DNA from 3 places in the Bacillus aquiflavi genome. Region 1 is predicted to be linked to each of the others. Evidence: riboswitches for the same ligand, from Rfam matches in the RefSeq annotation. Region 1 holds a riboswitch; each other region holds the start of a gene.

Region 1 (10,456 bases):
TGAAGCAAACTCTGCAAATGTCTTCAGTTTATCAACCGCTTCCCGAACTGTATAATTATGGCGAATCCAAACGAAGCGATTGGTCATTATACGCCCGGCCGTCTCGGGTGGATAGTTCATCATATTTTGGACGATTTTAGACTCTTCCTTCTTCATCCCAGCTAGAAGAGCTTTTATTTTCTCAGGAGATAGCTCATCCAAAAGTGAAGCTAAGTCATCGTTATCCATTAAGTCAAGAACTTTATTCGACTTTTCAAGCCCGAGCTTATTTAATACATCGAGCTGTTCGGGCTGATCAAGCTCTTGAATAAGATCAACTAATAAATCAATATTTATATAAAGAAGGAAGCGGGCTTTATGTTTTTCTGGTAAATCATTATATATTTGGGCAATATCATATGGCTGTAATTCTTCCAAAATCGTTGTAAATTCTTTATGCTTATTTTCTTTTAATGCTTTAATAATGTAGAGTGTGATTTGATCTTCTGTCATATTTTTGATCATAGTTAAGCGCCCCCTTCTGCCAGATTTAGCAGACTACACAATGATTTATTGTATTCGTATTGCTCAAGATAAAATAAAATTTTATTTTACCACGATTTTCTCTAAAACTTTATGTATTTTTGGTACAATCATATTAATGAATCATTTCAATAGTTTCATTTTATATAAAAATGAATCTCTTTTTAAGATATTTTTCGTTTTTTTTGTTAATATAACTTTATTAGGCAGTTTCGTCTGAAGCTGTCTTTTTTTCAATAAGTGAAACTTCTAGCAGTTATGAAACGTCAATTTAAGTGACGGCAGTATTCATATTAAATTGTGAATTTACATAAAGTTTTATTTAGTGTTATGACTTCATTTCGTTAATACTTTCATATACAAGAATAATTTTCCCTTGAAATTTTATTTTACCACGGTTTATTTGTTCGGAGGTTTCGTAATTGAAAAAGCATAATAGTGATGTTTGTGATCTCGTATATATCTATTTAAATGAAAATAATCAATATATTTTGTCTCATGGAATTGAGTTTTTTGAATTTGCTCAAACAGTTCCGAATCCGCTCGGCAATATATTATTATTGAAGCACCAATTTGATGATGGCGATTTTAATATGCATACTTTACTTGAGTATGTCCCAAGCGAGCGGATAGAAAAGCTAATTAAGGATGACGTCTATGATTACGGTGACTTTTGTTGGCTTGATTTTGAAGAAGAAGACGGCTTAAATGAATTAACACAGCAAGAAATTGCAGAACTTTTATATTTAGGTCATTTAAAGCAGCATTTGCATACGCCTTTTTACAGTCAGTTAGGCAACCAATACGTATATTTAGCTCATGATGATGGCTGGTTTAATAAAACATATTATCGACATCTAGAAGATTTTTATTGGATGCTCGGCAGATTGATTCCTTCTAAAGTAGGAAAGCTAAAGTTTGAGAAAAGTTTATTTCGCATTGGAAAAAAGCGAAGCTATCCGACAATCCAGCAAGATACATTATTATCTTTGAGGGATATGATTAAAGAAGGAACGGTTATTTCTTTGAAAAAAGCGCTCCAAAATCGTAATCGAATTGAAATCCCGATGTGGGTAATTGGGGATTTTGCCAACATGGACGACATGTATGAAGTATATGAACAGGAATCTAATCATGAGTGTGATGCAAAGCTAGTATTTGATCGTAAATCGAAGGAATGGCGGATATACAGTAAATAAAATGAAGGCAAAAACGAACTTTTTAAAAAGGGATGGGATGTTTGTCACCATTGAAACTTGCCCTTTAGGGGCAAGTTTTCACATGAATCAAACGTTTGTTTAATGAAAAAGATGATAAACCGTCGATTGCGGATGCTGTTTTTCTTGCTCCCATTCTTCTTTTAATATTCCCATCCGGATCGAGTCATAATATTGACCGTTATAGTAACGGCATTTTCGCATTCTTCCTTCAACCATCATTCCGATTTTTTCTGCGGTACGCATCATCCGTGTATTTCCTGACCATGTCGTTATTCCTGCACGTACAATTGGTAATGTTAAAAATAAATAATCGATCCATAAAGCAAGTGCCTCTGTCCCATAACCACCATTCCAATAATCTGAATCGAAAATAACGATTCCAGCTTCAAGCCATTTAGATAGTTCGTCTTCCCAATAGTAGCTCACTGTCCCAATTACTTTCCCGTCCACTTCGATGACCATTCGATGTGGATAAATGGCTGTTAATAATGGCAATGATTGCTTCCGATACGTCTGAAAATCGAGATGTTTAAGCGGAAAATAAGGAGCATCCCACTTTTTCCACTCGGGATTCATTGTCCCATAAATATATGTCCAAAGAGTTTGCAAATCCTTTTCAGTTTTTCTTCGCAGCGTCACTTTTTTTCCGTGAATAATTGGGATAAAACTGTCCATCTTTTTACCCACTCCCTTTTATTGTTTTTATGCTATGGTAAACAATATTGTTGTTTTAGACTCATTTGTGTGAGACTATCGTTTCACATGTCTTTTCAGCTATGATGGAAAGGAAATACAAGTTCAATACAGCTTAATCTTATAATAGATTACAAAGATGGTCTATTGCAATTGTAGGGGGGTTTATCAATGGATCGAAAAAATAAACGTCTTGCTTGGGTTTACTTATTTATTGCAGGAATATCAGAAATTGGCTGGGCGTTTGGTTTAAAGTTTTCAAATGGATTTACAAGATTAATTCCTAGTATTATAACGATTGTGTTAATCATTGTAAGTTTTTGGATATTTTCTCAAGCGATGCGTGATATTTCTATGGGGACGGCGTATGCTGTTTTCACTGGAATCGGTGCAGTAGGCACAGTATTAATCGGGATCTTATTTTTGAATGAAGATGGCGGTGTTTTAAAGTTATTTTTTTTAACCTTACTGTTCGGCGGCATAATTGGTTTAGTGATGTCATCTTCAGATGAGCAAGAAACTAAGGTTAAAGGGAAGTGTTAAAACAGTGGCTTGGTTCTACTTATTAGTTGCTGGCTTTGGAGAAATTGGATTTGTTGTTTTTATGAAATATTCTGCAGGCTTTACAGTAAAGCGTTATACAGCTCTATCGATTATTTCGGCAATCATTAGTTTTTATTATTTGTCAAAGTCTTTAATAGACATTCCGATTGGAACGGCGTATGCTATTTGGTCAGCGATTGGGGCTGCAGGGAGTGTTTTATATGGAATGATTTTTTTTATGGAATCAAAAAGTTGGAAGCGCCTTTTGTTTATCGGAATGATTATTTGCGGCGGTGTTGGGCTGAAGCTAGTTAGTTCTTAATAAAAACTCCTGCTAGTTGTTAAAGTCTAAAGCTTTATGAATAAAAAATATTCCCCATAAACTTTATTCTCGTGTATAATTTGATCAAGCGGAAAATTTCATAATGATCACAGAGCTAGGTGTCTTCCTTTATTGAAGACTTAAAAGGGAAGTTGGTGAAAATCCAACGCGGTCCCGCCACTGTAAATGGTAGCAAGCTGCGATGTGCCCACTGTGCTTTTAATAAATGTATGGGAAGGGTGCGGCAAGCAATGACCATGAGCCAGGAGACCTGCCTATTTCTTGTGCACCAAAAACCTACGAGGATAGGGAGGTGTCAGTCGGCATATGATTATTTTTACAATGTTTTATAAAGACTCCGATTAACATCTCCATCAAGACGGGAGATGTTTTTTAATTGTCTTTACTATGGAAAAATAGGGAGGAACAGCATTGAAAAAGTATTATTCTTTTATATTCGTATTACTACTCTCATTCGGATTATTAGTTGGATGTAACTCCGCGGAAAAGCCGAAAGAGTCACAAAATGAAAAGCAACAAGAAACAAATGTTGGACAAAAGGAAGAAGCTTCATTCCCAGTTACGATTAAAGATGGTGATGGTAATGAGGTTGTCATTGAAGAAAAGCCAGAAAAAATTATCTCACTGATGCCAAGTAATACAGAAATCGCATTTGCTTTAGGTTTGGGAGATCATATTGTTGGTGTAAACGATTATGATAATTATCCAGAAGAAGCTTTGGAAAAAGAAAAAATTGGCGGAATGGATTTTAATATTGAAAAGATTATTTCATTAAAGCCTAACTTAGTACTAGCCCATGCTTCTAATTCAGAAAAGTCAGCAGAAGGATTACAACAGCTTCGCAACGCTGGGATTACAGTTCTTGTCGTAAATGATGCTCAAAATTTTGATAAAGTTTATGAGTCTATTCAAATGATTGGAAAAGCAACCGGAGAAACAGAAGAAGCCGAAAAAATAATTAAAGACATGAAAGATAAAGTTTCCGAGATTAAAGATAAGACAGCAAAAATTAAGGACAAGAAAAAAGTCTTTATCGAAGTGGCTCCTGCCCCGGAAATTTTCACGCCAGGGAAAAACACTTTTATGGATGAAATGATTCAAATTGTAAATGCTGAAAATGCGGCAAAAGAACAAGAAGGATGGGTTCAATTAACTGAAGAGGCAATTATTGAACTTAATCCAGATGTGATTGTCACTACATATGGATATTATGTAGACAATCCAGCTGAACAAGTATTAAGTCGTGAAGGCTGGAAAGATGTACCGGCTGTGAAAAATCAACAAGTAGTTGATGTTCACGCAGATATTGTGAATCGTTCAGGTCCAAGGCTGGCAGAAGGAGTAGAGCAGCTTGCAAAAGCGATTTATCCAGACGTTTTTAAAGAGTAATGAGATCTTTGCTTACACATTGGCAGGGCTGTTTCTTTTTACGGCAGTGTTATTAGGAATATCGATCGGGACAGTATCTGTTCCGATCGTGAATATTTTCCAAATCATTGGTTTCGAAGTGTTTCAGATAGGTTCAATTGAAATGCTCGATCCGATGTATGGAAATATCGTCATGAATATTCGCTTGCCTCGTGTTATTTTAGCTGGTTTAGTTGGAGCATCTCTCGCAATTGCCGGAGCGGCTTTCCAAGGTTTGCTACGTAACCCATTAGCGGATCCATATACGTTAGGTGTTTCATCAGGGGCTTCGGTCGGCGCGGTGATCGTTTTATTTTTTCATTTATCTGTGCCATTTTTAAAGGGCTTTACATTGCCGATTTTTAGCATTATTACTTCCATTGCGACGATCTTTGCCGTGCTCTTTTTTGCGCGGAAAGTGGATCGTTCGATGAAAGTGGAAACGATTATTTTAACAGGAATTATTTTTAGTTCTTTTTTAGGTGCACTCATCTCTTTAATGATAGCGTTAACAGGTGAGGAACTTCGGCAAATTATTGGCTGGCTTCTAGGAAGTGTGTCGATGCGAGGTTGGAATTATGTTGGCATTATTTTACCTTTCTTTATATTCGGTTCTTTATTACTCATGTTAAATGGAAAAGAATTGAATGCGATGTCTTTTGGAGAAGAACGGGCGCAACATTTAGGTGTAGATGTCCGTAGGCGGAAGATGACGGTGTTACTGGCAGGTTCGGTATTAACTGGGGCAGCTGTTGCTGTATCAGGGACGATTGGTTTTGTTGGTCTTGTCATCCCTCATTTGACAAGATTGTTATGGGGACCTGACCATAAACATCTTTTACCGTTATCCATTTTAACGGGCAGTGCCTTTTTAATCTTGGCAGATTTAGTCGCCAGAATGATTATTTCACCGATCGAATTGCCGATTGGTGTGATTACCTCTTTAATAGGTGCTCCAGTTTTTGCGATTATTTTGCTAAGAAGACGAATGGAGAGAAGGGGATAACATGCTTACGATACAACATTTAACAGGAGGGTATTCAAGTGCGAGTGTGTTACATGATCTTTCCTTTCATGTAGAGCAGGGAGAGCTATTTGGAGTTTTAGGACCTAATGGCAGCGGTAAAACAACATTATTAAAAATGGTCAGCGGCATCTTGCAGCCGAAGCAAGGCACGATTACTGTAAAAGGAAAACCGCTTACATCATATTCTCCTAAAGAGTTTGCTAAGCTCGTTGCAGTTCTTCCGCAGCTCACACAAGATACTTTTTCTTACACAGTAAAAGAAACGGTGTCACTTGGCCGTTATGCTCATCAAAGCGGTTGGTTTCAATCGTGGACTAAAGAAGACGAAGCGATTGTGTGTGAAGTGATGGAACAGACAGGTATTAATAAATATGAGGCACATTATTTACATCAGCTATCAGGTGGTGAACGGCAAAGGGTTTTTTTAGCGCAAGCACTTGCACAGCAGCCAGAAATTTTATTATTAGACGAGCCGACAAATCACCTTGATTTATCATATCAAAAAGAATTACTAGACCTATTAAAAAAATGGACACGTGAACGAGGTTTAACAGTCATCTCAATTTTCCATGATTTAAATTTAGCCGGATTATATTGTGATCGATTGTTATTACTGGAAAATGGCGAAAAAAATATCGTTCATTTTCCAAATGAAGTCTTAAAGGAAGAACGGATACGAGCCGTTTATCAAACAAAAGTTGAGAAGCACCCGCATCCGAAAGTTCCGCGTCCACAAATGATTTTAATGCCAGATAAGCAAAAAGAGGACCATGAGGAAATTGTCATTGATGAACGATTTCTTCATAAAAGTGAAGAAATCATTCAGCTCATGTCCCCAATACCGCTCCGAACGATATCTTCTGGTGTAATTGGCTCTGGAGCAGGCTGGCATAGTACATTCGTTAATCGTCATGTTGATAAAAATTATGATTGTCGCCATCACCATGAAGAAATGTGCCAATATTTATGCACCAAAAAAATAAATCCTTCAGAAACAGTTGCAATGATGACAGCCGTGTTTTTAGAAGATGTTTCATACCGCTTTTTTGAAAGAGATGATTTTTCCGTTTTTGTTGTCGTGACCGCAGGAGTATCGAATGCGGTTGACGTAACAAGAAGTAAGGAACACTCATCGCAAGCGATACCTGGGACGATTAATATGTGGATATTTATTAATGGTCATCTTTCAGATGAGGCATTTATTCAAAGTATTGTGACCGCGACTGAAACGAAAGTAAAAGTAATGCAGGAGCAGGATATTAAAGATCCGCTTACTGGATCACAAGCGACAGGGACATCAACTGACAGCATATTAATCGCTGCAACTCAACGGGGAAAAATGCTGCAATATGCAGGTTCAATTACGCCTCTTGGAAAATTGATTAGTCAAAGTATTTACCACTGTTTGACTGAGGCAGTTGAAAAAAATAGAAGAAGGAAACAACGATGATCATTCAACATCTTACAGCGATTACGCTCGCTTTCATAATCGATAAAATAATAGGTGATCCGCCTCATTGGCCTCATCCAGTTCGATGGATGGGAAGGATGATCGCCTTTTTAGAAAAAAGCTTGAACAAGGGAAAGAAGCGAAGACTGTATGGATTTCTCATGGTCACAGCCGTTCTCATGACGTTTGTCACTGCGACGGCGATGTTTGTTAGTTTGTTATATCAGCTTCATTTAGTTGCAGGAATAATTGGTGAGGCAGTGATCATTTCAACGACCATTGCCCAAAAAAGTTTAAAGACGGCTGCGATGGAAGTGTATGAACCTTTAACTCATGGTAATTTAAATGAAGCGAGAACAAAATTATCTTATATTGTCGGCAGAGATACAGAAAATTTAACTGAGGCTGAAATCGCGCGAGCAACGATTGAAACAGTAGCTGAAAATACGAGTGATGGCATAACCGCCCCACTCTTTTGGGGATTAATTGGCGGAGCACCGCTTGCGGTTATGTACCGGGTAATTAATACGTGTGATTCCATGGTCGGTTATCGAAATGAAAGATATGAAGAGTTTGGCAAGGTGTCTGCACGTCTTGATGATCTCGTCAATTGGCTGCCAAGCAGGTTAACAGGATTTGTTATGTTAATGAGCATGAAACATGAACAAACAAAGGTGAAAACAGGCTGGTCCATTCTTTTTCGCGATGCAAGACGACACCCAAGTCCAAACAGCGGTTGGACTGAAGCCGCTGCAGCGGCTATATTCGGTATTCAATTAGGCGGGAAAAATACGTATAAAGGTGTTGTGTCGCATAGAGCAAAAATGGGTGATCCCCTAGTTCCGATACAAGCAAGTCATATTAAAAAAGTAAATACTTTGTTAGAACGCACTTCACTATTATTCTTATTGTTTTTATTGTTAGGAGGAATGACATTTGCAATGGCCTACACATGGATCAAATCCGCAATACTTATATGAGAGCTTCAATATGTCTCTTCCTAAAAAATATATCGACTTTAGTGTCAATACGAATCCATTTGGACCGCCAAAAATAATTGGCGAGCGTTGGCATGAATGGATAGATGCCATCAATGATTATCCTGATCCGAAAACGATATCATTAAAGCAAAAGCTTGCAAACAAAGACGGTGTAGCCGAGGAGTCGATTTTAGTCGGAAATGGCGGAGCAGAATTAATTACCCTTATCGCTCGGATGCTGCAAGAGAAAAGAGTCTTAATTGTTCAGCCTGCATTTTCGGAATATGAAGCGGCTTGCAGAGCATCCCGGTGTCATATTTTTTATCATCTTTTACAAGAAGGTGATTGGGAGTTAGACGTTGATGTGTTATTGTCAAAGCTCGCTCATGTCGATGCGATATTTTTATGCACGCCAAATAATCCAACCGGGGTTACTTACTCAAAAGCTGCACTGTTAAAGTTGCTGCAGCTATGCAATGAAAAAAATGTTCATGTCATTGTCGATGAAGCTTTTTATGATTTTTATGCAGAATATTCTTCACTAGTCACTTATATAACGAAGTTTCCGAACTTAATAATCATTCGCTCGTTAACGAAAATGTACGCTATTGCTGGGATTCGGCTTGGATATGTGATTAGCCAGCCAAAAACGATTCAAAAGCTGGCAGCTTTTCAACCTCATTGGAGTGTCAATGCCCTTGCTTTAAAAATTGGGGAAGTATCCATTGAGCAGTCAGCATATGTAAAAAAGACACAGAACTATATTATGAACGAACGAGAAAGGATTTTTCGTACCTTAAAAGAACTGCAATTTATCGTTTCTACATCAAAAGTGAATTTTTATTTAATGAAAGACCCGCATACACATGATCAGCTTCCGTTATTTCGCTTTTTACTTAAAAAAGGGATCATTCCAAGACATACGGCAAACTTTCCCGGTATTGAAGGCCGTTGGCTAAGGTTGGCAGTGAAACAGGCTGAAGATCATAACCAATTAGCAGAGGCATTAACAGAATGGCGCAAGCAAAGTTAATTTTTATTACCGGCGGTGTTCGAAGCGGAAAAAGTTCGTTTGCGGAAAGTTTGGCGACTTCATATGCTGAAAAAACAAGCGGGAGACTACATTATATTGCATGTGGACAAGCAGCGGATCATGAGATGGAAGAGCGAATTAGACGCCATCAATTAGTGCGGCAAAACAGTCCGATTCCTTGGAAGACGTGGGAATGCTTTCTTAATTTAGGCACCTTAGCATCCCACTTTACGAAGCGGGACGTTGTTTTGCTTGATTGTGTTACAACGTTACTGGATAATGAACTATTTAGTCATTATGAAACAGGGGAATGGCAAAGCAAGAAGTTTCAAAATCATGTTGAGCAGTCTATCGTAGCAAATATTGCTCAATTAAAGAACAATTCCATTGTGACGGTCGTTGTCTCTAATGAACTGTTAAATGAACCGATTCATGAGGAAACGAGCTTAACATATGGACGGCTCCTCGGATCTATTCATCAGCAAATTGTCAAAATGGCAGATGAAGCTTTTTTAGTTGAAGCGGGTATACATGTTCTGATGAAGGGAGAACGATTGAATGAGTAAATTTCTAATTACAGGTATTATGGTGCAAGGAACGGCTTCACATGTAGGCAAAAGTTTTATTGTCGCTGCTTTTTGCCGTCTTTTGGCAAACGAAGGAGTGCTCGTTGCGCCGTTTAAGTCGCAAAACATGACAAATAATATATTCGTACTTAAAGATAAGAAAGAAATTGGCATATCGCAAAAAATTCAAGCAAAAGCTGCTAAGACAGAAGTGAGTGTTGAGATGAATCCGATTTTGCTAAAGCCGAATCATGGCCAAGTTGAAGTTGTGCTCTTTGGCGAGACGACTGGCACGTTATCTAGTCAGCACGATCGAGACTCATTTTATGAAAACGGTCTTGCTGCTATCGAAACGTCGTTAACGAAACTAACGGATCAATATGAAGTGCTTATTATGGAAGGGGCAGGAAGCCCTGTTGAGTTAAATTTAAAATCGCGAGAGCTAGTGAATATGAAAATCGCGGAGCTTGCAGACGTTCCAGTACTATTAGTCGCCGATATTGATAAGGGCGGTGTGTTTGCAAGCGTTGTCGGGACAATAGCCCTTCTATCTAAGGAAGAGCGAGAGAGGATAAAAGGAATCATTATTAATAAATTTTATGGGGATCCTGCACAATTTCAAGAAGGTATACAGTTAATAGAAAAAAAGACCGGAATTCCTGTTTTAGGGGT
Region 2 (10,456 bases), 1.4 Mb from region 1:
ATTGATCAAATGTTAATTCCGTTTTTATCTAAAACAATTCGCTTCATTATAATTGCAATTGGGATTAGTATGATTGCAGAAGAATTCGGTTATGACGTAAACAAATTTATTGCCGGACTCGGCTTAGGTGGTCTGGCTGTCGCATTGGCTGCAAAAGATGCGCTCGGTAATCTTTTTGGCGGCGTTGTTATTATTACGGAGAAGCCTTTCTCGATTGGTGATTGGATTATGACTCCCAGTGTTGAAGGAACAGTGGAAGAAATTAGTTTCCGCAGCACAAGAGTAAGAACGTTTGCCCAAGCGTTAGTAACAGTTCCGAATGCAACTTTAGCTGTTGAAACAATCACTAATTGGAGTAAAAAGGGGAAACGAAGAATTTCTTTTCATTTAGGTCTTACTTACGACACACCTAAAGAAAAAATAGAGAAAATAGTAAGAAGGATTGAGGAATTGCTACGTTCTCACCCTGACATTCATCAAGAAACAATTTTCGTTAAGTTCGATCAATTTAATGAAAGCAGTTTAGATATCTTTTTATACTTTTTTACAAAAACAACAAATTGGGGAGATTTTTTAACAATAAAAGAAGAAATAAATTTTAAAATTATGGATATTATTGAAGAAGAAGAAGCATCGATTGCTTTCCCTAGCAGAACATTATACGTTTCCTCTGATTCTGAAACAAAGGCAGTAAAAGACCGTGCCTAATAAATAAAAAGCTGATGGCTAAATATGCTGTCAGCTTTTTAGTATATTGATCATTCAATTCACAAAAAATAATGGTAACACTTTTAAGGAAGGTGAATTGGAAGTGAAAGAAAAAGAAAACTCCACACTATCAAACATACCGGAAGAACCGAAAATAACGATTAGAACTGATGTTGGTACAATTAATAAAGAGAACTATCATCATGGAAACTCGGTAAATAAGCATAAAGATTTGGAATATGCAAATGAACTTCTTGGCAGTGACGAAATTCATCAGCAAAATGAAAATTTATGAACATAAATTTCAGACTGTTGACAAACGGACTCATGAATGCCTGTTCTATTCCCTTCGACCTTGTTGCTTGCGCCTCAACTGACTAGAGAATCCATTCAAATATTAGTTTTTTGTATACAAATCGAAAATTTTAAGACATCATTTTCTCAAGCTGTTAAAGCCTATAGACGAAAAATGAAACGGTTGTTAACAGTATACGGCCAAAGGTCATTTATTAGCCTTTGGCTTTTTATTAGTGTGCCAGGCATGGCATTTATCTAGGTGGTGCAAGTCCACTGTGGGGGAACACATCATCCAACCACTAGGGAAGCGCAAGGTGCTTGTCGTGAGGCAAGAGCTGAAGGAAGCGTGTACCAAAATCTTGGTCTGACGAACAGAAATCTGATACCAAGGCTTTACAGAAGGATAAGACTACTAAACAAGTCAAAGTCCAAAAGATGTGCGTAACTCTGTGAAGTAAATCAGGCAGATAAAAAGAGGAAAGATAAATGTCTTACCTTGGGAGGTCTCACGAACAGTTGAGGAGTCCCCTATAAAGAAAACTGGTCGAATAAGGTTTATCGTGAGAAGTCAGCAGAAACCAACACGTGGTTAATTGATATTGACCTAGAACGCTTCTTTGATACTGTCCATCATGATAAGTTAATGAGAATAATTTCTTATACAATCAAGGATGGCGATGTCATATCACTCATACGAAAATATCTAACAAGTGGAGTAATGGTGAATGGGAAACGTGAAAACACTCCCATTGGAACACCGCAAGGTGGTAACCTGAGTCCGCTATTAAGCAACATCATGCTTAATGAATTAGAAGCAAGAAATCTAAATTTCGTCAGAGATGCGGATGATAGCATCATCTTCGTCAAAAGTGAAAAAGCAGCCAATCGTGTCATGAAATCTATCACAAATTTTATCGAAAAGAAACTTGGGTTAATCGTAAACGCAGAGAAAAGTAGAATATCAAGACCAGGAAATACGAAATTTCTAGGATTTGGATTCTATTATGATACGCATACGAAAAAATATCAACCACGAGCGCATCAAGATTCGGTACGGAAATTCCAAAGAAAGCTAAAACAGCTAACGAAACGCAACCAAGGAATCTCCCTAAATAACAGGATAATGAAATTAAGACAAGTTATTTACGGATGGGTGAACTACTTTAAAATCGCGAAGTTGAAAAAGATACTCACAACTACTGATGCGAAATTGCGCTCTAGGTTACGAGTCATCATTTGGAAACAATGGAAAAGTAATAAGAAGCGAATCCAATCACTTATTCAATTGGGTATACCTGAAGAAGAAGCCAAAGGACTGACCTATTGCCGAAAAGGATATCGGTACATAGGGCTATCGAAAGTTGTTCAAACAGCATTATCAAATAAACGCCTAAAGCAAAGAGGAATCCCCTTTGCCTTAGATTATTACTTAGAAGTTCATACTGCAATATAAGTTGAACCGCCGTATACGGAACCGTACGTACGGTGGTGTGAGAGGGATGGGAAGTTAAATAACTTTCCTCTCTACTCGATTGAGTTTTCCTTTCGCTTCATTCTTATTTTGTAACGTTCCCAAGCTTGGTCGTACTGTCTCTTTTCCTCAACGGTCTCTGGAATCACATGTGGAACAGATGCAGCCCTTCCTTGATCATTTAACGCAACCATCGTCAAATAAGCACGGGAAGTCAATCGTTTCTCAGCTGTTAATAAATTTTCTGATTCTACTTTAACAAACACTTCCATTGAAGTGCGATGAGTCCAGGCAACATATGCTTCAAGACTTATCGCTTCACCTGCTTTAATAGGTGCCAAAAAATCAAAAGAATCAGTTGAAACGGTAACAACAGGCTTACGGCAATGGCGCATCGCTGCGATACAGGCTATTTTATCTACATAAGCCATTACCTTTCCACCAAAAATTGTGTCATGATGGTTCGTATCTGATGGTAATACGAGGTCTGTTAAATACGTTCGAGATTGAGAAACTGTTTTTGCTTGATCGCTAATACTTTTCATTCTAAAATTCAACTCCCCTATTTATTGCAAATAAAATAGCACTCCTAATTTGTTCACATAGAAAATTAGAAATGCTAAATAAATGTCAGACATATTATATAACACCTCCCTATTTCCCGTAGGTTATCAGTGTTGCTGAAACAGGCAGGTCTCCTGACTTAAGGATCATTTGTGAGCAGCAACCTTCCCAATCTAACGATCAGTGGTATTTTTGCCGCGCATTATCCTTTCACAGTGGCGGGACCGTGTCGGCATTTCACCGAACTTCCCTTTTAATCCTCGAAAGTATTCTTTCAAGGAACCTGATTCCAACTAATATTTAATTGTTGAAATATAAAAACTAGATTAGCATGTACAGAAAATGATGTCAATTATTGTTTTTATATGATCATGCCTATTTTAACAGCGAAGAAAATGACAAAAAGAAAAAAACGCCCTTTTTAGGACGAAAAATAGTACATATTCACTATACAAATATTGCTAATAAAAGAATGTCATAAAACAACATGCATATACATAAATAAAAGGGGGTGAAAAGATGAACAAAATTTACTTTGTTTTCTTTACATTTTTGTTTTTCATCGTCACTTTTCTCTCTTTAATCGTTGCGCTTGTAAACTAAAAATAAGACATTTTTTTAAAATCACTTGGTATGCCCGTACCAAGTGATTTTTTCTCACATTGTTATCATATACATCAAGGACGATAAAAATGAATCTTTTTAATAAAAATAAGAAAAGAAACTATGACGAAGAAAACATAAACTTTCTCGTTCGTGCTCTTACATTCAAAACGAGTCCAAGTGCAATCATATTCGTTAAAAGTGCACTGCCTCCGTAGCTAATAAACGGTAAGGCTAATCCTGTTATCGGCATTAAACCGACGGTCATCCCAATATTTTGAAAAATTTGAAAAGCTAACAAACCAATGACCCCAGTTATAATGTAAGTACCATACTCACTATTTGCTTCTAAAGCAATTGAAATCATGCGGAAAAATAAAATAAAGTAAATACTTATTAAGATGGATGCACCGATAAATCCGAATTCTTCACCAATTACAGTAAAAATAAAATCAGTATGTACTTCTGGCACCCTGCCGCTTTGCGATTGCACCCCATTCATAAAACCAAGCCCGGTCATTTGACCAGCCCCGATACCTGTTTTTGCTTGTAAATGTTGGTAGCCGTAGCTTGAAGCATATTGTTCAGGTGCAAGCCAGCCGTAGATTCTTTCAAGTTGATGAGGTTTAATCATTTTAGAAAAGAAATCAAAATGAAAAAAATGCAAATAAACTAATGAACCAATTACAGATGAACCGATCCCAATTAACGAAAGTAAAATTTTAAAAGAAACACCCGCAACAAATAACAACGAGAATACAATTGATATAATCACCAATGAGGTCCCTAAATCTGGCTGTTTCAAAATAAGTAAAAGCGGTGGGATACTCCAAGCAAATAAAGTTACCGTAAGCTTTAAATGATTTTTGAACGAATTTTGATAATTTTTCTTAAATTTATCTATTTGAGCCCCCAAGTGGATGATAAGGAAGATTTTCATAAATTCTGATGGCTGAAGTAAAAATCCTCCTAGTTGAAGCCAACGTTGGGAACCGTTCTTCTCAATACCGAAAAAGTATACCGCAATTAATAACACAATTCCTATAATATATAAAATGAGCGAAAAATTCGGCAATAACTCATAATCAAAAGTCATAACTGCACCTAAAACGATAAGTCCAATAATGTACCATACAATTTGGCGCTTCAAAAAAAAGTAAGGGTCACTTGGCGCATATTGACCAGAACCGCTATATACAGTAATTAAGCTAATGATAAAAAGGAGTAATAAACAAACAATAATTGATTGATCAAGCCTGAAATTAGAAAAAGCTTGAAACGTTGTTCTCTTTTCCATGCTATCCTCCTTAACATGCATTTCTTTAAACGTAAGCCTTAAGAACGTGATCATAAATAAAAAACTCGAAATAACATTATATCATAAAAAATCAGATTTGATAAAAAGATACATTGAACAGCAAATTTAAACTAATAATAAGTAAATAAGAAGAAAGTTTGTAAAAGGGGTGTCAATGGATGAAGAAAAAAAATTGTATTTTTATTATTTTTTTATCTTTTATTATGATCTTATCTGGATGGACAGGAAAAAAACCCGAACCTATAAGTGAAACTCATGTTAGCGAGAATGAACAACCTGAACATCACTCAAATTTAACCGTCCAGGTGCAAAAGCCTGTCTCTTTTTGGAGGTTACAGCAAGAATTCCCTAATATCGTCGTGATCCGTGGTATCGGGAACAAAATTGCGCTTACATTTGATGACGGTCCTAGTGCAAAGTACACACCACAAATCTTGAATGTATTAAAAAAATATAACGTAAAGGCAACCTTTTTTATGATGGGGGCTAAAGTTTCAAAATATCCTTATATTGTAAAGCGAGTTGCTCAGGAAGGTCATGCAATCGGAAATCATACGTATTGGCATCCTAATTTAGGTAAAGCTACCGTAGAACAAATGAAATGGGAAATTGCAGAAACAGAAAAGGCATTGAACAAAATTGTCGGAATTAAACCTAAATTATTTAGACCTCCATTTGGATCATTAACGCGGGAGCAAACGATTGAGTTGGGAAAATTAAATTTAACGACTGTTATGTGGTCTGTTGATTCCAATGATTGGAAACAACTTCCTGCAGAACAAATTAAAAATAATGTCCTTAATCATATTCATCCTGGAGCTGTTGTGCTTTTCCATGATGGCGGCCACTGGACTCAAGATTTATCTGGAACAGTAGAAGCATTAGAGCTCATTATTCCTAAACTGCAGGAAGATGGATTTACATTTGTCACCATTCCGCAGCTTTTTCATCTTTAAAAAGAGGAGTTCCTCTTCTCACCTTGCAGACAAGTCAAATAATTAGCATCTTCTCTCCTCTCAGAATACGAGACGAAGCTAGAAACAACGTTCATATAATCGGATATAAACAGTCTAAAGAAGAAGGAGCTTCCCCCTTCTTTTTAAATGCGTGCATTCATTTTTTCATCGCTAAAAAGGACGAAATATGTTAATATAAATTAAAAATAATTCATAATTATTCAAATAATGGAGGTATTTTAATTGGAGATTCAGTTGGCAAAAAGAATGGAAGCATTTAAACCATCAATTTTTAGTAAATTAGCTGCTTATAAAAAGGAGAAGCTAGAACAGGGTTGTGACATTGTCGATTTAAGTGTCGGTAGCCCCGATTTATCTCCACCTCAATTTATTATGGATGAATTAGCGGAGGAAGTAAAAAAAGACCAGTATGGTTATACACTATCTGGTATAGATGAGTTTGCTGAAGCAGTTGCGGACTACTATAAAGAATCGTACAATGTATCTTTAAATCCAAAAGATGAAGTGTTACAACTTATGGGTTCACAAGACGGACTCGTTCACTTACCGATGGTATTTGCAAATTCCGGTGATTACATTCTTGTTCCTGATCCCGGATATACTGCTTATGCGACAGGGGTAGCAATGGCTGGCGCTGAATGTTATTTAATGCCGTTATTGCAAGAAAACAACTATCTCCCAGATTTAAAAGCAATCCCAGCAGAAATTGCCGCAAAAGCAAAAATGATTATTTTAAATTATCCGGGGAATCCAATTCCTACCCTTGCAACTGAAAGCTTTTTTGTCGAATTAGTTGCTTTTGCGAAAAAATATAATATTATTGTTCTTCACGATTTTGCCTACTCTGAAATTTATTATGACGGTAAAAAGCCAGTGAGCTTTCTATCTGTCCCAGGTGCAAAGGAAGTTGGAATGGAAATCAATTCGCTTTCAAAAGGGTTAAATTTAGCTGGGACACGAATCGGATATTTAATGGGTAACAAAGATATGATCAAAGCTTTCGCCCAACTAAAGTCGAATTTAGACTATGGTGTTTTTTTTCCTGTTCAAAAGGCAGCCGCTACTTCTTTACGACATGCAAAAACGATATGTACTAGTAATCGCATCGTTTATCAAAAACGAAGAGACTTACTTGTTAACGGACTCCGTTCTATCGGTTGGAACGTTGATGCACCAGAAGGAGGAATGTTTGTATGGGGGAAAATTCCTGAAGGATGGAATTCAACTGATTTTGCTTTTACCCTGATTGACAAAGCAAATGTTGTTGTTACCCCTGGCGTTGCATTCGGACCATCTGGTGAAGGTTATGTACGAATTGCCTTAGTCCAAAGTGAAGAAAAACTTCAAAAGGCTGTTTCTCAGTTACCACAAAGTGGTCTATTTCTTCAACCGTCACCATTAAGTTAAAGACAAAGCAAATTAAAAGATGAAACAGCCTGAGCTTGTGTTTTAACCTTAGCTTATAAACAAAGTTGATAATGTCCTTAGACTCGTTGGAAAACGCTTGTCAGACAAGGCACCGAGCAACGGGGAACAAGCAAATAAAATAAATGCTTACAACGAAGTGCAAGGTTTCGATAAATGCGAACGTTTGTCAACAGTCTAAGGACGATAAAACAGTAGCTTGTTTTATCGTCCTTTTTAATTGACTAAGTACGGATTAATTTTTTGAATCATTTTCTCTAGTTTTTCAGCATTTTTTGTATACATGAATTGTGCGGATTTTGATTCTGTTTCAAGTGCAAATAACTCGAGATCTGCTTGACATTTTTTCAAAGACGCTAATAACAAAGGTTTTTCCTGTGGTGCCGGAACTTGAATTTTATCATCAAATAAATCAACAGTTAATTGTCCATACGAATCAATTTGGGCAAGAAATACATTTTCAACTGTTACATCTAATTTATCAAGTTCCGTATGAAGCCACCCTCGATTATAGCCGCTATTAGATAAAGGCTCATCTAATATTTCCCCATCCATAATAACAGTTTGCGGTTCCTTTTCAGGTGGAACGTACAGTTGAATATCCTTTGGTGTAATCGGTTGAGCTTCTTTTTTTAATAATACGTTTAAATTGCCATCTGCCTCTAAAACAGCAAATTCTACATCGGACACATTAAACGCATTTTTTTTCCTTAACAGTTCCATTAACTCATCTGTTGTATACTTTTCTTTTTTTTAATTATCCTCTAAAATTTTACCCTCTTTAATAAATACAGTTGCTGAACCTTCAACAAAATCACGAATACTTTTATTCTTCATTGCGATAACCGCAACTAAAAACGGGACTGTTGTCCAAACAAGCAAACTGAAAATTCCATGTAAAAAGTTTCTCTCTAACCCAGTTGATATTTCTGCTGCAATACTTCCAATCGTAATTCCAGCTACATATTCGAAAAATGAAAGTTGAGATAATTGCTTTTTTCCAAGCCACTTTGTTAATAAAAATAAAAGACCTAACATAATAAATGACCGGGTAATAATATCGAGCCAATCTGGAATCTCCAAAATATCTCCCCCCTAATTTCCTTTATATTGAGGTTCTTCACGCTCTAAAAAAGCTAGTCGTTTCTGTAAGTCGTCAACAATCTCTCTTGTTTCCAACATACATTCGTGAAAGGCACGAGTAGCATCAGTACATGAAGTTATTGCTGCTAATTTACTGAAGCTTGCTTCAGCACCTTTCAAACTGGCTATACATGATTTCAAACTTGAAGCGATCGTCATGAAAACAAAACTCCTTCATCATGATTTTTGAAGAAAAGAGGCTGGGACAAAACCATTTTAATCAAAGATAAATCCGAACAATGAGATAGTTAGTGCTTATATCCCGCTCCGGAAATATACTTCGCTTTCCGCGGGCAACGCCTCAACTTCCTCGGAAGCAAAAACCGCTTCCTGCAGGATTTTCAGCTGTTGCTTTTCCCGCAGGAGTCTACGTATATTTTCTCCGCTGAATGAGCATATCGTTCTTAGAGTTGATTGTTTTAAGTTTTGTCCCGACCTCTTTTAAAATAATCTTCGTTACAGCAACTTTCTTAGGCTAGTTGAAAACGTTTATCAATTATAAACTTAAAATAGTTGCCAACAGTCTAAGAGCACCATCGTTATTATTGCTGTTTATATTGTGGTTCTTCTTGCTCTACTTCGGTAATACGAGGTGATAATGTATCAATAATTGATTGAGTTTGTTGTGCTGCGGCTTGATACAATTGCTTTGCTTTCTTATTATCAGTATCTAACGCAAATGTTTCAAGACTCGCTTGCGCACTTTTTAAACCAGAAATTGTTTGTTTTAAATTATTTATAACTGTCATTTCTCTTCCTCCGCTTTAAAAAGTAATGCTGATTTTATTTATAAATCAGCTCCGACGTTATTTTATGAAGAAAACAACTTTCTATAATAAAGAAAACAATCCAATTGAGTCTTATTTTACCTATATGATAAAAAATTTAATTTTGCATAGTAATTTTTTATTGAGCTAAGATAAAATATCTTGACTGTAAGTGATCTTGAAAGGAGAAACAATTGTGAATATTCGAATGTATCTCCTCTCTCTTTGGGGGTTATTCGATCCAATTTATTTTGCATTTACACGATTAACATATGTTGAAACAAATTCATATGGAGAAAAAACAATATTTAGGGTACGTTTAATTAAATATAAAGGAAAAAAAATTATCCTTTCAGATGGCTCAAAAATATGTAAAAATGATATGTTAATTAAAATCCATTTACACAATATTCGCTTACTTAAAGAGTTGTCTTGTTTGAAAAATAATACTTCAAGGGGCATTTCGATTTATCGACATGTGTTAAATTCTATGCCGTTTTTAAGCTCCTATATAAAAAAGCATCCATTTGAAAATGATATTAAAGGAATTATTGGAATCACAATGATAAATAAAGGGGTTCAAAAATTAGGTTTTGAATGTTTTGAACCAAATCAATCGCTTTATAAGTGGTTTAAATTTATTTGTCAGCTCCCTATTTTCCTTCTGTCACAATCTCATTTTTCACTTAAGAACATGCATAAAAATACACCTGTGTTTTTATGCATGTCAAAGGAACAGTTGTTTCGTAAGTACGGAAAATGATAATGGGCTGTTGTTAAAAGTCATTGATATGACTTTATAACAGCCCATCTTTTTAGTTGCTATATACTGCTAATTCCTTTCGGAGCATAAACTTCTGGATTTTCCCACTTGCATTTCTCGGCAATTTTTCAACAAAAATATATTTTCGTGGACGTTTATAATCCGCAAGACGATCACTGCTTTTGCAAAAAATATCTAATTCTTTTTCAGTTAATGATTTATCTTTTTTTACAATGACTGCTGTTACAAGTTCTCCCCATTTTTCATCGGGTATCCCTATAACAGCAACATCTAAAACACCTTGATGCTCATGTAACAAATCTTCTACTTCTCTCGGATAGACGTTTTCTCCTCCGGTATTGATCATGTCATCTACACGATCAGCAACATATAAATAGCCGTCTTCATCTAAATATCCAA
Region 3 (10,456 bases), 1.7 Mb from region 1:
GCAGAATGCTGCAAGGAATTGGAGCTGCCGGCGCCGCCCCCATTGTCCTTCCCCTTGTCGGTGACATGTTTCGAAGAGATTCAGATGTAAGCAGTATGCTTGGAGTCATTGAAACATCTAATACAATGGGAAAAGTATTAAGTCCGATTTTAGGAGCGCTTTTAGCAGGGATCATTTGGTTTCTTCCGTTTTTTGCAATTCCTGTTTTTTGCGTTATTTCAATATTATTAATGCTTTTTTTAGTAAAAAATCCAAAGAAAAAGGAAGAAGACGTTCTGCCGTTTAAAAGGTTTATTCAGAAAATTAGGCAGATTTTTGCTGATAATGGAAGATGGATTACCGCTATTTTTATCATTGGCGGGATTCTTATGTTCGTATTATTTGGTGTTCTTTTTTATTTATCTGGAATTTTAGAGGAAACTTATAAAGTGAAGGATGTCAAAAAAGGGCTATTATTAGCAATTCCACTCGGGGCATTATGTATCGCATCATTTACGGCAGGAAAATTGATTAAAGAAAATAAAGTTTTAATGAAATGGGTTACATTTGGCGGGATTTTATTACTAGGTAGCTCTATTGCACTAATAGGTCTTTCAGATAAGCTTTGGTATTTAATTATTATGTTCTTTATTAGCGGAGTCGGAATTGGCGTAGCCCTTCCGTGTCTTGATGCGATGATTACACAAGGTATAGCGAAAGACCAACGGGGAACGATTACCTCGATTTATAGTTCAATGAGATTTATCGGAGTTGCAGCTGGACCACCTGTTATTGCTTTGCTCATGAAAGGACAGGAAAAATGGATATTTTGGGGATTAAGCGGTTTATGCGTCTTAGCCGCGATTCTTTCCTTTAAAGCGATCCGTCCTGAACAAGAGGCCTAATGCAGATGATATTCCATTAGGCCTTTTGCTATTTAATATAGATCTTAATACCCCATCATAATAAAGACTCTACTTGATCTTTATTATTCAGCTGAAGGATTATAATTAATCGTTACTTCTTCTGCAAGGGGCCATCCAACACTACTGTTTATATACTCTGTTCCCTGCGAACGATCGATCAAATGTATAGGCCGACTGCCAAGACCTAAACCGAAGAGGGGTTGTGTTAAGTTTTTTGACGTAATTTGTTAATCTGATATTTTGTTGATTAATAAGCAATTTTATTTCCTGATTATTTCATTTAAGAAGGTATTATTGTTGACTTGAATTTAAAGAGGAATCCCCCGCACTATTGGTCATCATTCTTTTTCCTGACTTTGAGGCAGGGGGTGAAAATTCCGATTATGATTGCTCATCTGTTGAAAAATGGTCAACAACAAACCCAGTAATGATTTGGTTAAATAGCTGCCAATTTTTAAAGGGCAATTGGTGGTGTGCTTTTTTAATAAAAGCAGCTTGAAATGAAGTCACTCTCCGATAAGCTCGAATATGCTGGTTTGTGAAATCTTTTGCGCCATAAATTAATAGTAAAGGGATTTTTAATTGAGGCAGTCTGTCCACGCATGAAAAGTGCAATGAACGATTATAAAAATCAAACCATACTTTTCGGTTCGCTTGATCCATATGCTCTTTTAACATATTGCGTAAATTCGGCTCTAATGTATGAGCAGCGGCAATTGCAAATTTAATAGCACTTGGAAAGTTTTTTATAAAATACATTCCGATTTGATGCTCATACCGTAATACAGCTGATCTTATTTCTGGAAATCCGCCCGCCAAAATTAGCCCTAAAGTGCGGTCTTGATAAGAAAGAGCAAATTCTTGGGCGACACATCCTCCAGAAGAATAACCACAAATGACTGCTTTAGCAATTGATAAATGATCTAATAACGCCCGAATCTCGGAGGCGAAATTTTTCATCGTTACATGTTCTAAAGCACCGGAAGTGTCTCCATGACCGCTTAAATCGGGAGTTAAAATCCGAAAATGTTTACTGAGAGAGTATTGATGATAAAATACTTTTCGGCCCATTCCAGGAGGATGAATAAATACGAGCGGAATTCCTGTACCTTTATCATCAAAAAAAATATTTATTTTATTATATTGAAAATAGGGCATTTTTACTACACCTTCCTAACTACAAATGGTCTTCATTAATATTTCCTAATTTAAGTTAAAAATGTGATGAAATCTCATCATTGTTGTCCTTTTATAAAAAATCCCTATTTTAACAACATTATCTTTGTTTTATTTTTTGCAAAGCTTCATTGTCTTTTTACTGAAGTATGATAAAATACACAATATATTGATTTGAAATTAAAATTTAATACTATATATTGAAAACTGACAAGAGTTGGTGTCATTCGTGACTTAATAGGGAATCCGGTGAAATTCCGGAGCTGTCCCCGCAACTGTAAGTGCGGACGAAATAAGAAATCCACTGTACATGCTTTCAAAGGAATGTATGGGAAGGTCTTAAAGTAGAACGATGCACAAGCCAGGAGACCTGCCAAAGCTTGTTTTAAGTTTCGATTCTTCGGGGATTGAGAAGATGAAACGATAGTACAAATTTGAATTGATGTCTTTTTTACTATCGTTTGATCCGCTCTGACCCGAGCGGATTTTTTTATTTTCAATGACTATGAATATATATTTTAGGAGGTTTTCTTTATGACTGTAAAAGCTCCAATCGATGAAGCTTTTATTACTTGGATGAAAGAGCTTGATTCTGTTCAACAAAGCTTTCCACATTTAAACATTACTTCATTAAAGGAACGAGCGGAAATCATTTGGGAACAAGTAAACAGAGAAAATATGGATGAGTTTTGTCATCTTCTTGTTCTTGAGTGCGTGGCAAATATGAGCGAACAGGAGCCCGATTGGACATTTGTTGCAGCACGAATTTGGCTGTTGCACTTGTATGAAGAAGCGAAAACAAATCGGAATTCAACGTCGTCAACTTACGGTTCTTTTTTTGAATTAATTTCAATTTTAACAGAGAAAGAAATTTATTCCCCTTCCCTCTTAGAAAATTATGATAAAGCAGAAATTGATGCTTTAGGAGAGGAAATTGATCCGAAGAAAGATGAATTATTCACCTATATCGGTATTCGCATGCTTTCTGACCGCTATTTAGCTAAAGATCGACGCGGGCATATTTATGAGCTTCCACAAGAACGTTTTATGGTGATTGCAATGACGTTAATGATGCATGAAGAAAAAGAGAAGCGACTTCATTTCGTCCGTGAAGCGTATTGGGCTCTTAGCCATCTTTATATGACAGTTGCAACTCCGACATTAACGAATGCAGGTAAGCGTTGGGGACAGCTTTCAAGCTGCTTCATCGATACGATTGATGATAGTTTGCAAAGTATATATGACACCAACACAGACATTGCAAATTTATCAAAAAACGGCGGCGGGATCGGCGTTTATTTAGGAAAAATACGGAGCCGCGGTAGTGACATTAAAGGCTTTAAAGGAGCGTCCTCAGGTGTGATCCCATGGATGAAATTATTAAATAATACAGCTGTTAGCGTTGATCAGCTAGGACAGCGGAAAGGAGCGATTAGTGTTTATTTGGATGTATGGCATAAAGATATTTTCTCGTTCCTTGATGCTAAGTTGAATAACGGAGATGAACGTTATCGAACTCACGATTTATTTACTGGGATATGTATTCCAGATTTATTTATGGAGCAAGTTGAAAAGCGTGGCGATTGGCATTTATTTGACCCGCATGAAGTTCGGTCTGTACTCGGATTTTCATTAGAGGATTTCTATGATGAAAAACGCGGTGAAGGTTCATTCCGTGAAAAGTATTTCCAATGTGCCAAACATCCACTTCTTTCAAAAGAGACCGTCCCGGCAATCGAAGTCATGAAGAGAATCATGAGAAGCCAGCTTGAAACAGGTTCTCCGTTTATGTTTTATCGAGATGAAGCGAATAGAAAAAATCCTAACCATCATCTCGGAATGATTTACTGTACGAACCTTTGTACAGAAATCGCCCAAAACCAAAGTGAAACAAATGTATGTAAACAAGTTGTGAAAGACGGAAAAATCATTGTTGAAAAGCAGCCTGGAGATTTTGTCGTTTGTAATCTCTCGTCTATTAATCTAGCAAAAGCGGTTCAAGATGACGTGTTAAAACGTCTCATTCCGATTCAAGTTCGCATGCTTGATAATGTAATCGATCAAAATGATATTCCTGTTTTACAAGCAAAGCTTACAAATCAAAAATACCGTGCAATTGGACTTGGAACGTTCGGGTGGCACCATCTTCTCGCAAAGAAGAATATAAAATGGGAAAGTGATGAGGCAGTTAGTTACGCCGACACTCTTTATGAGCAAATTGCCCACTACACGATTGAAGCAAGTATGGAGCTTGCAATTGAAAAAGGCGCATACCCAGTTTTTAAAGGCTCTGATTGGAGTACAGGAGATTATTTTACAAAACGAAATTATTGTAGTCATCACTCTACTCTTCCTTGGGACAAGCTGAAGGAAAAGGTGAGCGAAAATGGAATTCGCAACGGTTATTTAATGGCTGTTGCCCCAAATGCTTCAACAGCGCTAATTGCAGGCAGCACTCCGAGTATTGATCCGATTTTTAAAAAGTTTTATTCAGAGGAGAAAAAAGATTATAAGCTTCCAGTCACTGCGCCTGATTTATCAGAATATACGACTTGGTACTATAAATCGGCCCATTTAATTGACCAGCATTGGAGCATAATGCAAAATGCGAAACGCCAGCGCCATATTGATCAGGCAATTTCCTTTAATTTATATATCCAAAACACGATCAAGGCGAAAGAATTGCTAGCCCTCCATCTCGATGCTTGGGAAAGCGGTTTAAAATCAACCTATTACTTACGTTCCACTTCATCGGAAATTGAAGATTGCGATTCGTGTTCTAGTTAAAAGTGAAAAGGAGAATGAATCATGACTGAAAAAGTAATTAAAAGACCCATCACAAACAAAACAGCTCCAAATAGAGCGACAGCCATTATTAATGGGGAATGTTCAAATATTTTAAATTGGGATGATGTCCAATATAAATGGGCTTATCCTAAATACAAAAAAATGTTAGCAAACTTTTGGACGCCATTTGAAATTAACATGTCTCAAGATATGAAGCAATTTCCTACATTAACAGCTCACGAACAAGAGACGTTTTTAAAGACGATCGGTTTGCTTGCAATGCTTGATAGCATTCAAACAGATTATGCCGGCAAAGTTGCGGATTATTTAACAGATTCAAGTATATCTGCATTAATGATTATACTAGCACAGCAAGAAGTAATCCATAATCATTCCTACTCGTACGTCTTATCAAGTCTTGTGTCAAAACAAAAACAAGACGAAGTGTTTAAATTTTGGCGGACTGAACCAATTTTACAAAAACGAAATGATTTTGTTACAAACGGTTATAAACATTTCACTGAACATTCAACAGTCGAAAACTTCTTAAAATCGATCGTATTTGATGTTGTGCTCGAAGGATTATTTTTTTATTCTGGATTCGCCTTTTTTTATCATCTTGCACGAAATCAAAAAATGGTCGCAACGAGTACGATGATTAACTATATTAATCGAGATGAACAAATTCATGTTGACTTGTTCGTGAAAATTTTTAAAGAAGTGCTTGTTCAATATCCACAATACAATACGAAAGAATTAGCAAATTTTTTTGAAGAAACGTTTGTTAAAGCAGCTGAATTAGAAATCGAATGGGCGCGGTATATTATTGGGAATAAAATCCCCGGCATCATTTTGCAGGATGTTGAAGACTATGTAAAATTTTATGCTAACGTTCGCTGTAATCAACTCGGCTTTAACCGTCCATTTGAAGGGTATCGGACAAATCCGCTGCGCTGGATTATCGCTTATGAAGAAGTCGATTTAGGAAAATCAGACTTTTTCGAGCAAAAATCACGGCAATATGTAAAAGTGAATAATGTTGATAATGGTTTTGATGATTTGTAGTAAATAATGAAAGAAAGCCCGTTGTCGCAACGGGCTTTGGATTGTTGATCTCTCACTTGCATTCGTCGCTCTAGTTACTTCCGCCTCAATTGACAAATTTTTTTGAAAAACTTATCAAGCATTCTGATTCGGCGTTTCAATGATCACTTCAAGCGCTTTATTAATATCTGTTAACGGCTGTTGACAGGCAAAATTTTCACAAATATAAATCGTTGTCTCTGCAATCTTCTCATATTGACCCGCAAATGGAGATACATGCTCCAAACGCTTTGGATCATCTGTATTTAAGACGATCGTCTCTGGTAAAAATTGTTTTCTCACTGTTGTCAGCATTTCCATGACGTCCGGATTATTTCCAAGAATAACAACTTCTTTTAGCCCCATTTCCATTAGTAATATACTTTGGAGAAAATAAGTGAAGCTTGCTCCATAGCTTGATACATCTTGTTCAAACGTCGTCAGCATTTTCTCCGTCATTTCGCGCCATTTCATCTCTCCCGTTAAATGAGATAGCTTAATAAGCTGAACGGCCGCAACACTATTTCCTGATGGAAGAGCCCCGTCGGCAATTTGTTTTTCCCTCACAAGAACAGCCTTTGCCTCTTTACTCGTAAAAAAGAAACCGCCTTTCTCATCATCCCAGAAGGAATCTTTCATTCGTTCCGCTAACCGAAGTGCTGTTTGTAAATAGTGAACTTCAAAAGTTAATTCATACAGTTCAATAGCCGCCCAAAGAAGGAAAGCGTAATCATCTAAATATGCTTCATACTTTACTTCTCCCTCACGATATCGTGCCATTAAACGGTCATGTCGGAACATCGTATTTTCGATAAAAGAAAAAGCTTTTTCTGCCAGCTGACGATATTCTTCCTTGTTAAATACTTTGGCCGCTTTCGTAAGTCCAGCAATCATCAGTGCGTTCCAGGAAGTTAACACTTTATCATCAAGATGAGGTCGTGCTCGCTTTGAACGTTCCTCAAACAACCGCTGTCGCGCTTTTTCAAGTTGCTGTTTTCCTTCTTCAACTGTAAAGCCGTATTTTTCTGACACGCTAAGTACATTCGTATGTATCAAATTGGGAATGTTTTTTCCTTCAAAATTCCCATTCTCCGTTATATCATACAGATCACAATAATACGGACCGAGCTGTTCGCCAAGTATTGAGATGACTTCTTGTTTTGACCAAACGTAATATTTCCCTTCTATTCCTTCACTATCTGCATCAAGTGCTGAATAAAAAGCCGTGTGCTGATCAGTCATTTCTTTTTTAATAAATTGAATGATTTCCGCAACTATTTTTTCATATGTATCTTTTTTCGTTACTTGATACGCTTCACTATAAACATATAGAAGAAGAGCGTTATCATATAGCATTTTTTCAAAATGAGGAACTAACCACATTTGATCTGTCGAATAGCGGGCAAAACCGAAGCCGACATGATCATAAATTCCCCCATTTGCCATGCTATCAAGTGTTTTCTCGACCATTTTAAGCGCAAGCTCAGCGTCTGTCCACTTATAGTAACGTAGCAAGTACATTAAATGATGAGGAATCGGAAATTTTGGTGCTCCCCCAAAACCACCGTATATACTGTCAAAGCTATTTGAAAGCTGCTCATATGTTTTATGAAGAATACGTGCTGAAAGCTTTTTCGTTCCCGTCCGTTTTGCCGCTTGCTGTAATGATTCGGTAATTTGCCCGGCAACAGAGTCAATTCGCTCACGCTCATGATGATACTTATCAGACAATTGTGTAATGGCATCAACAATACCGGGACGACCGTAACGGCTTTCCTTCGGAAAATACGTCCCGGCATAAAATGGCTTTAAATCCGGCGTCAAAAATACATTTAACGGCCAGCCGCCTTGACCTGTTAACATTTGGCAAACATTCATATAAACAGAATCAATATCAGGTCGCTCTTCCCGATCTACTTTTATCGAAACAAATCGTTCATTAATGAGCTTAGCGACAGCTTCATCCTCAAACGATTCACGCTCCATAACGTGACACCAGTGACAGGTCGAATAGCCGATACTTAAAAAAATTGGTTTATTTTCTGCCTTCGCTTTTTCGAAAGCTTCTTGCCCCCATGGATACCATTCCACTGGATTATAGGCGTGTTGCAATAAATACGGAGACTTTTCAGCAATTAATCTATTGGGCTTTTTGTTAGTTGACATAAAGGCATCACCATCCTCTCTTGTATTACTTTACCACTAATAACCTTATTAAATGCACCTTTTTGTCCATATTTTAGGTAGTATTCGAAGCTAAAGTTATTCGACATGAGTCTTAAACATAAAAAAAAAAGGTTACCCCATACTTAAGCATAACTGCTATTTCAATTATTTACGCAGAAAGACAGCTACAAATCTTTACATATACACATTATCTATACATTCTTATCCTTGCATTTACAAAGCTGGCACAAAGACAGGTGCTAAAACCGAGACATAAATAATTGTTTAAAAGAAATAGGACAAAATCTCATCCACATATAGATGTATAGAAGTATTAAATGGGGGTGACATTTTGGCAAATCCAATTGTAGTCAGGTCATTAGATGAAATAAAATTTTGGTCTAGAATAATGAAAGAGCATGCTTTCTTTTTAAGTTTAGGTTTTTCAAGTGATCAGCAACAATTGATTAATGAAGCACATCAATTTATTACTATTTTTGATAGAATTCAGGAAAAAAAAAAAACTAGCTAAATTCAATGAAAACTCAGACATTCATCAAGTAAAAGCTTTTAATAGCGAAGTTTATCAAGCGGCTGCTTCTATTTGGCACTACAAAAGGAAAATATTAGGATTAACTTTGCGTTGTGAAATTGTTTCAAATAATTATCCGTTATTAGTTGATCATATAAGCAGAGAGGCCGCCTATTTCTCAAATCGCTTAAAGGAACTTAACGAAGGGAAACTAGTGCCCAAACGAGAAGCTATTATTGAGGAAAATATTTTCTTTCTCAAGATAATGGCAGACCATGCTAAATTCATTGGCCATCTATTAGATCCCTCTGAACGTAAGTTAGTTGAACAAGCAAGAGAGTTTAGTGATGATTTTGACAAGCTGGTTTTTCAGGCAATTGATTTAGATTTTATGAGACCGCAATCTGAAACTAAACCTATATTAAGCCAGTTTTTAAACGAAAACAAAGTATCAGTCAAATCGCTAAGGGACTTTAAGAAAGCAGCTAAAGAGCTAATAGACGCCTGTCGCATTAAAAGTAATATTCATCCCCTTCTGGCAGATCATGTTTTTAGAGAAGCGGAAAGATTTTTAGAAATCATAAATTTATTTGAAGTTAGTCTTTCAAGGGAACAAAAATAACTCTTTCTCTTTTATAAACATGCCAAAGCCAAGTCTTACCTTCTTACTTTTTGGACAATTTACCTATTTGTGATAACCGCTTCGATAAACTTTCATTGCATTTCTCAGGATGAATGCTAAAATATCGCTAGTTATTCACGAAAAAGTGTTTCGCTATTTTTAGAAGATCATGAAGACGTTTTTGGATATCTTTTATTGTTATTTTTCCATCAAATTTTTACAGAAAAGGAATCCCTAACATTCCATCATCTCTATGTAATGCGTTCTTAAAAATCTTTATTAAATGGTTTTCTGATCATTTTTACACCTCATTCTTATTTATTCATTTTAGGACAAAAAAGGGGATCAATATTGTAGGATATTCCCCTTTTTTTGCGTTCCTAACCATACATCTCCAGTATGAACCTTATAAAGTACGTCATCTCCGAGTCCAACCTTTTCGGTTTTATAAGCTTTATTTCTTATTTCTTCTACATCAGCTTTTGTTCTATATCCTAATTCTATCTCTTCTTTAAGTTCTGATTCCCAATATATCTCCGCATCAATGTGTAATTCCCAATCAAACAGAGATAATTTATCCTCTAATGATTTATATTTATGGATGGGAAATATTTTAGTCATATCGTTAATAATTTATCCAAGCCTTATATGAAACAACAATTTGTGAGCTTATAAAATCTGGCTCGTATAACCAAATTTTCAGGTAAAAGTCTTCATTTTCTTTTGTCATTTTTTGATACCAGTTTAGATATACATCTATCATTTCGTTTAATAATAAACGGTTAAACCAATTGGGAGGATTTCTGCGGATGAAAGAATAAAAGGGGTGAATCCACAACTTTGCGTAATCCCTTTGATACTCACGAATGTAATTCATATCTAAATCTTCGATTACATTTTGTTTCCAACTTTCTATCTTTCGCTGATGTCGTTTCCAGCCGCGAATTTTCTTTTTTTTAGAATAATAAAACTCTTCCATTCACACACAGCCCTTCATATTAGTAGAAACACTTATTTCTTTATCTTTTACAAACGTAAGCTATCATAAGAATCGGTCATTAATAGAAATAGTTTGATCTTGTACTTTCATTACTTCGATTATCTGAATGAGAACGACACACGTAGTAGTCGAGTACTTTATCCCTTTTAAAATGCTTGCGAAAAGGAAAGCGACACGTCGCTTTC

Evidence for each region. Region 1 has a riboswitch for cobalamin ahead of K6959_RS00100 (ABC transporter substrate-binding protein). Riboswitches for the same ligand answer to the same signal wherever they lie in the genome.
Region 2: it holds a riboswitch for cobalamin, as region 1 does, so the genes downstream of both, K6959_RS07215 (acyl-CoA thioesterase) here and K6959_RS00100 (ABC transporter substrate-binding protein) in region 1, are expected to answer to the same signal.
Region 3: it holds a riboswitch for cobalamin, as region 1 does, so the genes downstream of both, K6959_RS08300 (ribonucleoside-diphosphate reductase subunit alpha) here and K6959_RS00100 (ABC transporter substrate-binding protein) in region 1, are expected to answer to the same signal.

What each region holds. Positions count from the first base shown of each region.
Region 1 covers NZ_CP082780.1:13,087-23,542, forward strand. The annotation lists gene mgtE (magnesium transporter) at 1-504, opposite strand, end outside; gene K6959_RS00080 (hypothetical protein) at 945-1,721, shown strand; gene K6959_RS00085 (GNAT family N-acetyltransferase) at 1,821-2,417, opposite strand; gene K6959_RS00090 (DMT family transporter) at 2,607-2,978, shown strand; gene K6959_RS00095 (DMT family transporter) at 2,944-3,300, shown strand; cobalamin riboswitch at 3,401-3,594, shown strand; gene K6959_RS00100 (ABC transporter substrate-binding protein) at 3,733-4,710, shown strand; gene K6959_RS00105 (FecCD family ABC transporter permease) at 4,673-5,734, shown strand; gene K6959_RS00110 (adenosylcobinamide amidohydrolase) at 5,736-7,205, shown strand; gene cbiB (adenosylcobinamide-phosphate synthase CbiB) at 7,202-8,185, shown strand; gene cobD (threonine-phosphate decarboxylase CobD) at 8,142-9,218, shown strand; gene K6959_RS00125 (bifunctional adenosylcobinamide kinase/adenosylcobinamide-phosphate guanylyltransferase) at 9,200-9,784, shown strand; gene K6959_RS00130 (cobyric acid synthase) at 9,777-10,456, shown strand, end outside.
Region 2 covers NZ_CP082780.1:1,453,131-1,463,586, reverse strand. The annotation lists partial or broken gene K6959_RS19800 (mechanosensitive ion channel family protein) at 1-708, shown strand, start outside; gene K6959_RS07225 (hypothetical protein) at 812-1,003, shown strand; gene K6959_RS07220 (reverse transcriptase domain-containing protein) at 1,598-2,458, shown strand; gene K6959_RS07215 (acyl-CoA thioesterase) at 2,530-3,021, opposite strand; cobalamin riboswitch at 3,149-3,342, opposite strand; gene rodA (rod shape-determining protein RodA) at 3,765-4,940, opposite strand; gene K6959_RS07205 (polysaccharide deacetylase family protein) at 5,120-5,917, shown strand; gene K6959_RS07200 (LL-diaminopimelate aminotransferase) at 6,161-7,345, shown strand; partial or broken gene K6959_RS07195 (DUF421 domain-containing protein) at 7,580-8,449, opposite strand; gene K6959_RS07190 (DUF1657 domain-containing protein) at 8,459-8,665, opposite strand; gene K6959_RS07185 (DUF1657 domain-containing protein) at 9,049-9,255, opposite strand; gene K6959_RS07180 (YkoP family protein) at 9,470-10,036, shown strand; gene K6959_RS07175 (fatty acid--CoA ligase) at 10,089-10,456, opposite strand, start outside.
Region 3 covers NZ_CP082780.1:1,739,860-1,750,315, reverse strand. The annotation lists gene K6959_RS08310 (bacillibactin exporter BcbE) at 1-884, shown strand, start outside; gene K6959_RS08305 (alpha/beta fold hydrolase) at 1,287-2,063, opposite strand; cobalamin riboswitch at 2,283-2,473, shown strand; gene K6959_RS08300 (ribonucleoside-diphosphate reductase subunit alpha) at 2,616-4,868, shown strand; gene K6959_RS08295 (ribonucleotide-diphosphate reductase subunit beta) at 4,890-5,933, shown strand; gene K6959_RS08290 (thioredoxin domain-containing protein) at 6,048-8,117, opposite strand; partial or broken gene K6959_RS08285 (DUF2935 domain-containing protein) at 8,470-9,271, shown strand; gene K6959_RS19080 (hypothetical protein) at 9,617-9,892, opposite strand; gene K6959_RS19075 (hypothetical protein) at 9,897-10,250, opposite strand.